DNA from 3 places in the Nocardiopsis sp. EMB25 genome. Region 2 is predicted to be linked to each of the others. Evidence: riboswitches for the same ligand, from Rfam matches in the RefSeq annotation. Region 2 holds a riboswitch; each other region holds the start of a gene.
What was found. A riboswitch is a leader RNA that binds a small molecule or an ion and turns the genes downstream of it on or off. The one in region 2 is predicted to bind thiamine pyrophosphate.
Positions count from the first base shown of each region.

Region 1: linked by a shared signal. The riboswitch ahead of thiO (glycine oxidase ThiO) and the one ahead of thiD (bifunctional hydroxymethylpyrimidine kinase/phosphomethylpyrimidine kinase) in region 2 are both predicted to bind thiamine pyrophosphate.
Region 3: linked by a shared signal. The riboswitch ahead of KIK06_RS28645 (ECF transporter S component) and the one ahead of thiD (bifunctional hydroxymethylpyrimidine kinase/phosphomethylpyrimidine kinase) in region 2 are both predicted to bind thiamine pyrophosphate.

Region 1 is NZ_JAMTDN010000001.1:2,966,514-2,969,778, reverse strand. Features, by position in the region: gene KIK06_RS12760 (thiazole synthase) at 1-520, opposite strand, end outside; gene thiS (sulfur carrier protein ThiS) at 523-738, opposite strand; gene thiO (glycine oxidase ThiO) at 729-1,961, opposite strand; TPP riboswitch at 1,960-2,072, opposite strand; gene KIK06_RS12745 (Rv2175c family DNA-binding protein) at 2,176-2,553, shown strand; gene thiE (thiamine phosphate synthase) at 2,703-3,265, shown strand, end outside.
Region 2 is NZ_JAMTDN010000001.1:384,961-388,225, reverse strand. Features, by position in the region: gene KIK06_RS01645 (DUF368 domain-containing protein) at 38-967, shown strand; TPP riboswitch at 1,006-1,102, shown strand; gene thiD (bifunctional hydroxymethylpyrimidine kinase/phosphomethylpyrimidine kinase) at 1,091-1,894, shown strand; gene KIK06_RS01635 (alanine/glycine:cation symporter family protein) at 1,995-3,265, opposite strand, start outside.
Region 3 is NZ_JAMTDN010000001.1:6,433,690-6,436,954, forward strand. Features, by position in the region: gene KIK06_RS28640 (transglycosylase domain-containing protein) at 1-815, shown strand, start outside; TPP riboswitch at 1,028-1,136, shown strand; gene KIK06_RS28645 (ECF transporter S component) at 1,242-1,853, shown strand; gene KIK06_RS28650 (ABC transporter ATP-binding protein) at 1,859-3,265, shown strand, end outside.

The DNA of each region.
Region 1 (3,265 bases), 2.6 Mb from region 2:
CCAGGTTGTGCGGGTTGCGGATGCCCAAGCCGGAGCCGATCGGCGCGGCCAGCGGCATGACCGCCGCGCAGCCCAGCTGTTCGAGGCGGCGGGCCAGGACGGGGTCGTCGTTGGTGTACGGGAGCACGGTGAAGCCCTCGTCGACCAGTCGTTCCGCCGCGTCCAGCAGCTCCACGGGGTCGGGCAGGAGCGTGTGCTCGTCCGCGACGACCTCCAACTTCACCCAGTCGGTGCCCAGGGCCTCCCGGCCGAGCCTGGCGGTGCGCACCGCGTCGGCGGCGGTGAAGCAGCCCGCCGTGTTCGGCAGGGGCCGGATCTTGTTGCGGGTCAGGACGTCCCACACCGACCCCCGCGTGCCGGGAGCGACGCGGCGCATCGCCACGGTGGTCAGCTCGGTCCCCGAGGTGACGAGCGCCTCCTCCAGCACCTCCAGCGACGGGGCGCCCCCGGTGCCGGTGATGAGTCGGGACCCGAAGGAGGTGCCGGCGATCACCAGCGGGTCGTCGAGGATGTCGGTCATGGTCAGCCTCCCTGCACGGCGGTCAGGACGTCCACACGGTCTCCGGTGTCCAGGCGCGTGTCCGCCCAGGCGGTCCGTCGCACGACCTCGTCGTTGACGGCCACCGCGATGCCGCCGGGGACCTCGCCGTCCCCGGTCACGGTCAGGTCGCGCACGACGGCGCCGACGGTGGTGCCCTCGGTGACCTCGCGCCGGTCGCCGTTGATGATCAGTTCCACTGCTTCTCCCACGTGCTCGTGTGGTCGCCGCCCAGCCCGCGGTCGGCGGCGAAGGGGCGGGCGTACTCCGGCAGGGTGCCGCTGGTGAGGGCCTCGCCCATGGCCTCACCGGTGACCGGCGTCAACAGAACGCCGTGCCGGTGGTGCCCGCCCGCCAGATGCACCCCGGGAATCCGGGTGGGACCCAGGAGCGGTTCGTTGTCGGGTGAACCCGGGCGCAGGCCGACGCAGGTCTCGGTGATCTCCAGTTCGGTCACCCCCGGGACGAGTTCGCGCGCGTCGCGCAGGACCTGCCAGAGCCCTCCGGCGGTCAGCGCGGTGTCATACCCCAGCTCCTCCTGGGTGGCGCCGACGACGACCTCGCCGTCCTCCCGGGGCACGAAGTAGACGGGGAAGCCCCGGACCAGGCCACGGACCGTACGGGAGACGAGCGGCGGTTCACCGGCGGGCGGGCGCATCCGCAGCAACTGGCCCTTGACCGGGCGCAGGTGCGGCACCACCGGTTCGGGGAGCGCGATCCGCTCGTTCCAGCAGCCCGCGGCCAGGACCACCTGGTCGGTGGGCAGCACACCGCCTCCCGCCAGACGCACGCCCAGCCGGGCGCCGCCGGTGGCGCGGTCGACCCCCTCGACCCGGTCGGCCACCTCGACCACACCCGCCCGTTCACCCGCCACGGCCAGGGCGCGCAGCAGCAGACGGGGGTCCACCGAGTGGTCGTCGGGGGCGAGCAGGCCGCCCCGTACGGACGGGGCGAGCATGGGTTCCAGGCGTCGGCACTCGCGGCTGGTCAGCCGCTCACCGGTGGCGCCGATGCGCTTCTGCAGACCGTGGAGGTCGTCGAGGACGGCCAGGTCGTCCCGGTCGAAGGCGACCAGGAGCGTGCCGGTGGTGCGGTGGCCCACCGAAACGCCGCTGACCTCCTCCAGCTCGGCCACGAAGTCGGCGTACAGTCCCGCGGAGCGGACACCGAGCTCCACGAGCCGCTCCTCCCCGAACACCGCCTCGGTGGTGGGTGTGAGCATGCCCGCCGCGACCACGGAGGAGGCCCGGGCACGCCGCGGTTCGTCGACGGGGTCGGGTTCGACCAGGGTGACGGACAGCCCGCGTTGGGCGGCGCGCCAGGCGGTGACCCGCCCGATGAGGCCCCCGCCGACCACCACCACCCGGTCACCGACATTGGTAGGACGACTCGTCGCGGGGCGGGGTTCGTTCGAAATGCGCATGGCGCCGGGTTCCACTCCCTTCGCCGGTATGACCCGGATCAGGTTCGTGCGGTCGGAGGCCGGACCAGCCTCCCTCTCAGCCGGGTCCACCCGGCTCCCGCGGGACGTTCACTTCCGCGTTCATCCTAGATGACCCCGGTCCGGGAGGTGGTGACGGGGATCTCCCCGGAGGCTCGGGGCCCCGCCCCACGAGGGTGTCCGCCCCCCTTCGCCGATGTGGCAGATTGGTGGTGTGACACAACACGAACCCGACATCGACGCTCTGGTCGGCGAGTGGCTGACCCTCAGGGAGGCGGCGGCGCCGCTGGGCGTGAGCCCGAACCGGATCAAGCAGCTGATCCGGGAGAACCGCATGATGGGCGTGGTCCGCTCCGGCGAACTGTCCATCCCGGCCGCGTTCCTCGACGGTGACGACCTCGTCAAGGGGCTGCCGGGCACCCTGGTGCTGCTCAGCGACGCGGGCTTCTCCACCGAGGAGGCCCTGCGCTGGCTGTTCACGCCCGACGAGTCCCTGCCGGGGACCCCGATCCAGGCGATGCGCGAGAACCGGGGCACCGAGGTCCGCCGTCGGGCCCAGGGCTTGGCCTTCTGAGCCGCCCTTCCCCGGGCCCTCGCCTCGCTCCGGCCCGTCCGTCGGGCGAACGGCGACCCCGGCGGGCCACCGTGCCGCGGACGGACCCGGGGCACGCCGCCGTGGGTCTCCCCTTGGGTGACCCACGGCACAGGCCCTAGGGTGGCAACGTGAGGACCAGCCACGGAACCAGCCTGCGCAAGCACCTGGACGCATCCCTTCTGTACCTGTGCACCGACGCCCGGCGCGAGCGCGGTGATCTCGCCGAGTTCGCCGACGCCGCCCTCGCCGGGGGCGTGGACATCATCCAGCTCCGCGACAAGGACCTGGAGGCCCGCGAGGAGATCGCGGCCCTGGAGGTGCTGCGGGAGGCCTGCGAGCGGCACGGCGCCCTGCTCGCCGTCAACGACCGCGCCGACATCGCCCGCGCCGTACGCGCCGACATCCTGCACCTGGGCCAGCGTGACCTGCCCGTCCCCATGGCCCGGGACATCATCGGGGCGGACCCGATCATCGGCCGCTCCAACAACGACATCGAGGCCGCGTCCGCCTCCGCGGCCGAACTCGGTAGCGACTACTTCTGCGTCGGCCCGACCTGGGCCACCCCGACCAAGCCGGGACGGCCCGCCGCCGGACTGGAACTCGTCGAGCGGGTCGCGGCCCTGGACACCGACAAGCCGTGGTTCGCCATCGGCGGCATCGACCTGTCCAACATCGACCGTGTGCTGGAGGC
Region 2 (3,265 bases):
CCTCCCGGAGTTTCCGGGCCCGCGCCCCACAACTCAGATGGCCAAGTCAGTAGGCTCCTTCATCTTCAACGCGGTGCGCGGCGGGGCCGTGGGCACCTCAGAGGCCCTGCCCGGGATCAGCGGCGGCACGGTCGCGCTCATCGTCGGCCTGTACGACGACCTGATCGGCGGCGCCGGCCACATGGTCAGCGGTATCAAGCGCTACGTCACCGACGTCCCGCGCGGCCGGGGCAAGGAACGCGCCCAGGAGCAGTTCCGCCTCGTGAACTGGAGCGTACTCGTCCCGGCGCTCGTCGGCATGCCCGTCGCGCTCATCCTGGCCCTGCTCCTCATCGCGCCGCTGGTCGAGGAGCACACCCAGTACGCCCACGCCGTCTTCTTCGGACTGGTGCTCGCCTCCCTGTGGGTTCCCTACTCCGGCTCGGGCAAGCCCTGGAAGGCCTGGCACTACCTCGTCGCTCTGGTCTTCGCCGCCGTGGCCTTCTCACTGACGGGGCTGCCCGGCGCGAACCTGCCCGTCCACCCGGCGGTCGTCTTCCTCGTCGCCTCCGTGGCCGTCTGCGCCCTCGTCCTGCCCGGGGTGTCGGGTTCGTTCATCCTGGTCACCGTCGGCCTGTACGTACCCACCAAGGACGCGGTGGCCGGCCTCGACCTCGTCTACATCGGCGCCTTCGCCCTGGGCGCGATCACCGGCCTGTCCCTGTTCGTGAAGCTCCTCCAGTTCCTCCTGGAGAACTTCCACCACATCACCCTCGTCGTCCTGACCGGCCTCATGGCCGGTTCGCTGCGCGCCCTGTGGCCGTGGCAGACCGAGGAGCGCGAGATCCTCCCGATGACCGAGATCCCGCTGACCGTGACCCTCATGGTGGTCGGGTTCCTCATCGTCGTGGCCGCCGTCGTCTACGAGCACCGCAAGAAGGCCCGGACCGGGACCACCCACCAGCACCACTCCGCCCCGGTCCACTAGGGTCGGGACGCACCATTCCACGTCCGGGGCGATGACGCCCCGACGGCGCGGGGTGCCGGGGAGCCCCCGGCTGAGAACAGACCCGTCGAACCTGCCCTAGTTAGTACTAGCGAAGGGACGCCCATGAGCGCGTACAACATCGTGTCCATCGCCGGAAGCGACCCCAGCGGCGGCGCGGGGATCCAGGCCGACCTCAAGGCGTTCTCCGCGCACGGCACCTACGGGATGACCGTCATCACCGCCCTGACCGCGCAGTCCACGCGGGGGGTGACCGGTGTCCACGGCGTCCCGGTGGACTTCGTGACCCAGCAGATGGACACGCTCTTCACCGACGCCACCGTCCATGCGGTCAAGGTCGGGATGCTCGCCACCGCCGAGATCACCGAGGCGGTGGCGGACGCGATCGTGCGCCACGAACTGCCGAACGTCGTGGTGGACCCGGTGATGGTCGCCAAGAGCGGTGACCGGCTGTTGGAGTCCTCGGCGGTCAAGGCGCTGCGCACGCTGCTGCTGCCACACGCGGACCTGATCACCCCGAACCTCCCCGAGGCAGCGGACCTGCTGGGCGAGCCCGAGGCCGCCGACCTGGCGACGATGCGCGCCCAGGCCGGGCGGCTGCTGGAGCTGGGACCGCGCCGGGTCCTGCTCAAGGGCGGCCACCTGGCTGGGGAGGAGAGCGTCGACGTCCTCGTCTCCCGGGACGCCGAGCCCGTCGAGTTCCGGGCCCGGCGGATGGCCACGCGCAACACACACGGCACGGGCTGCACCCTGTCCTCGTCGATCGCCGCGCTCCTGCCGCGGCGACCCGACGCCGCCACCGCGATCGCCGACGCCAAGGCGTACCTGACGGAGGCGATCCGCCGCGCCGACGAGGTCGACGCGGGTGGCGGCCAGGGCCCGGTGCACCACTTCCACCCCTGGTGGTAGCGAGCACAGTCACCCCTGGTGGCGGCGAGCACCATGACACACGGCAAGGGGGCCGCGCCTGGGCGCGGCCCCCTCGTCGTGTTCCCCGGAAGAGCCGGTCCTACCTGCCCTTGCTCACGTCGTCCATGACGGCGTCCGGGTTCTTCCAGTCGGGGTGGGCGAAGAACTTCCGGGTCTCGGCCACGACGACCGGCGACAGCAACAGGAGCCCGATGAGGTTGGGCAGTGCCATGAGCCCGTTGGCGATGTCGCTGAACAGCCACACCGGGTCCAACGCGGCGACCGATCCGACGTAGATGACGGCGATGAACACCAGACGGTAGGGGAGGACGAGCTTGCGCCCGGCGAGGAACTCCACGCACCGCTCGCCGTAGTACGCCCAGCCGAGCAGGGTGGTGAAGGCGAAGACCGCGACGGCGATCGCCACGACGTAGGTGCCGACCGGAGCCAGTCCGGGGCTGATCGACCCGAGTCCCTGGGTCAGGGCGTCCGTGGTCAGCAGTGAGCCGTCCTGGCTGTTCTCTCCCCGCCAGGCCCCGGTGGTGATGATGACCAGGCACGTCATCGTCACCACGATGATCGTGTCGATGAAGGTCTGGGTCATGGAGACCATCGCCTGGCGGACGGGCTGCCTGGTCTTGGCCGCCGCGGCGGCGATGGCGCCGGTGCCCAGGCCCGACTCGTTGGAGAAGATACCGCGCGCGAAACCCATCTGGATGGCGAGCATGACACCCGCTCCGGCGAACCCGCCGCCCGCTGCCGTGCCGGTGAACGCGTCGGTGACCACGAGCTGGAGCGCCGGAAGGATGCCCGCCCAGTTCACGATGAGGATGATCAGGGCGATACCGATGTAGGCGACGATCATCAGGGGCACCAGAGCGGAGGCCACCCGGCCGATGCTCTTGATACCGCCGAGGATGACGGAGCCCGCGAGGACCATCAGGATCAGGCCCACCATCCACGGCGCCAGCGGCGTGATGTTGGTGACCTGCTGCGACACGGCGTTGGCCTGGGTGCCGTTGCCGATGCCGAACGCCGCCACCGCGCCGAACACCGCGAAGGCCACGCCCAGCGTGGTACCGAGCCCGCCCGGCAGACCGTACTTGAGGTAGAACATCGGTCCGCCGCTCTGCTCACCCTTGTCGTCGGTGCGGCGGAACATGACGCCCAGGAGCGCCTCGCTGTACTTGGTCGCCATGCCGAAGAAGCCGACGATCCACATCCAGAACAGGGCGCCCGGGCCGCCCACCCCGATGGCGAGGGCCGCGCCGGCGATGTTGCCGACACCGACGGTGGCGGCGAGCGCGGTGCTCAGGGCCTGGTAGTGGGAGATGTCGCCCTCGACGGACGCGTCCTCCTTACGCCGAACGA
Region 3 (3,265 bases), 6.0 Mb from region 2:
GGGTGGCCGACGGGGTGAACCACCTCCTCCAGGAGCCGTTCAACGGGGGGACCGCGAGCGGTCTCGGTATCGGGCGCCCGGCGGCGGGCAAGACGGGGACGACCGACGAGGCCGCCTACGCGTGGTTCGCCGGGTACACGCCGAACCTGGCCGCGGCGGTGGCGGTCGGCGACGTGCGGGGCGGTGAGCGCCACCCGCTCCAGAACGTGACCATCGGGGGCCGGTACTACGGGATCGTCTACGGCGGGACCGTGCCCGGGCCGATCTGGCGGGACACGATGAGCGGGGCCACGGCGTCGCTCCCGGCGGAGGGGTTCGCGGGCCCGCCCGAGGCGTTCGGTGACCCGGACGCCGAGTCGTCCGACGACGGGGGCGACGGTGGTGCGGGGCCCGCCGAGGGGAGCGAGGTCGCCGACGATGGCAGGGCTCCCGGGGATGCTGATCTCCAGGGGAGCGCTGGTGGCGCTGAGCCCCAGGAGAGCGTTGGAAACGCTGAGCCCCCGGAAAGTGCTGGTGGTGCTGATCCCTCGGAGAGCGTTGGAAACGCTGACATCCCGGAGGGCACTGGTGGCGCTGAGTTCCAGGAGGGTGCTGGTGGTGCTGATCCCTCGGAGGGCACTGGGGAGGGCGAGGACGCCGAGGACAGCGGGGAAACGGGAGACGCCGGGGGAGCCGAGACGTCCGAGGACGGTCAGGGTGGCACCGGGGACGCCACCGAAGCGGGAGACGAGGACGCCCCGGAGGACGCCGGTGGTCTCGGTGGTGCCGGGGAAGCCGAGGGCGACACGGGGAGCGGGGGATCCGCGGGCGGTTGAGGCCTGGGACGGCTGTGAGGTCCGTGCCCGCGGTGTTCCCGGACACGTGGCGCACCGGGCGCGGCACGGGTGCCCGAGGACGCGGGAACGCGGTGGCGACCGGGGGTCGGGGCGTTCACCTGACGCGGCGGGTGCTCCCCGGTGCGGGAGGGCCGGCGGTACGCGCGGGGTGGTGCGTGTCACTACCAGGCAGTATGTGCCGCATAATGGTGCATAACCGACAGGGGAGCGCATGAGCGCTGAGAGTGCGGCACCGTCGCCGCAGACCCTTACACACCTGATCTGGGTAGTGCCAGCGAAGGAAGTCGTAGGAACCGTCACCGGTGGCGTGTCTCCCGCGCACCGGCTACGTCTGACGGTGCGCGCCGCACGACCACCGGGACGCTCTTGGCCGCATGCCCCTCGTCACCCGACGAAGGGACAGGAATGAGCACCGACACCGGCGCGACCGGGTACAAGGAGAACATCGTCGGCGGGATCCGCGGCTGGCGGACGGTCGACATCGTGGTCGCGGCCGTCATCGGCGTCGCGATCGGCGTCGTCTTCTGGCTGTGGAACATCGTGTGGACGGTCACGACCCCGCTGTTCGTGGGCTTCCCGCCCGGGCAGGCGGTCGTCTACGGCATGTGGCTGATCTCCGGCGTCCTGGGCGGCCTCATCATCCGCAGGCCCGGCGCCGCCCTCCTCACCTCGATCGCCGCGGCCTCCGTCTCGGCCGTGCTGGGCACCCAGTGGGGGATCATGGTCATCCTCGACGGCGCCCTCCAGGGCATCCTGCCCGAACTGGTCTTCCTGGCCTTCGGCTACCGCCGTTGGGGCATGGGCGTGGCCGTGCTCGCCGCCGCCGTCGCCGGGATCTCCCCCGCCATCCGCGACAACATCACCTACAACGTCGCCTGGCCGATCGAGTTCAAGCTCGCCTACGGCGCCATCGTCATCGTCAGCGCCGCCGTCATCGCCGGTGTCGGCGCCCGACTGATCACCACCGCGCTCGCCAGGACCGGCGCGCTGGCCCCCTTCCCGTCGGCCAAGGGCTGACCGGGATGGGTGAGCGCCTCCGCCCCGGCGGAGGGCCCGGCGCGCGCGTCGAGCTCTCCGGCTGGGGCTGGCAGCACTCCGGACGCGACACCCACGCCCTGCGCGGTGTCGACCTGACCATCGAACCCGGTGAACGCGTCCTCCTGCTCGGCGCCTCCGGCGCGGGCAAGTCGACCCTGCTGCACTCCCTCGCCGGGCTGACCGGACCCGACAGTGCCATCAGCGGCGACCAGGAGGGCGCCCTCCTGGTGGACGGTGAGCCCGCCGACCGGCGTCGCGGCCTGGTCGGACTGGTCAGCCAGGACCCCGAGACCCAGCTGGTGATGGCGCGGGCCGGGGACGACGTCGCCTTCGGCCTGGAGAACCTCGGCACGGAGCCCGGCCTGATCTGGCCGCGCGTCGACGGCGCCCTCGCCGAGGTCGGCTTCCCGTACGGGCGCCGCCACTCGACCGGCGCCCTGTCCGGAGGCGAGAAGCAGCGCCTGGTCATCGCCGGGGCCCTGGCCGTGCGCCCGCGTCTGCTGCTCCTGGACGAGCCCACCGCCAACCTCGACCCCGACGGCGCCGCACTGGTCCGCGGTGTCCTCCAGCGGCTCCTGGCCGAGACCGAGGCGACGCTCGTCCTGGTCGAGCACCGGGTGGCCGACGTCGTGGACCTGGTGGACCGGGTCGTCGTCCTGGAACCGGGCGGCGGGGTGATCGCGGACGGCGCGCCCGGAGCGGTCTTCGCCGAGCACGGCCGTTCCCTGGCCGCCCAGGGTGTGTGGATCCCCGGGCGCGAACCCGAACCGGACGTGTCCCCGGGGGCCGGGGGCTCCCCCCTCCTGGAGGCGGTCGGCGTCGCCGCGCGCACCCCCGTCGAGTTGGGGGCGCGGTCGGCGTCGCCGCGCACGGTGCTGTCGGGGGTCGATCTGCCCGTGGCGGCCGGGACCGCCACCGCGTTGACCGGGCCCAACGGGGCGGGCAAGTCGACTCTGCTGATGATGCTCGCGGGACTGGGCAGGCCGTACCGCGGCGAGGTGCTCCCGCGCGGGCCGTTGGCCGAGGCCGACCGGCGCCCGCTGCGGCGCTGGCCCGCCCGCCGCCTGGCCCGGCACGTGGGTACGGTCTTCCAGCACGCCGAGGACCAGTTCGTCACGCCCACGGTCCGCGAGGAGCTGCTGTTCGCTCCGCTGCGGGCGGGCATGGAGCGGGGCGCGGCCGACGCGTGGGTCGACGAGCTGCTGGAACGGCTGCGCCTGACCAGGCTCGCCGACGTGCACCCCTACACGCTCTCCGGAGGTGAGAAGCGCCGCCTGTCGGTGGCCACCGCGCTCAGTTCCGGGCCCGCGCACGCCCCGGACGTCCTGGCCCTGGACGAACCGACCTTCGGCCAGGACACCCGGACGTGGACGGAGCTGGTGGAGCTGTTG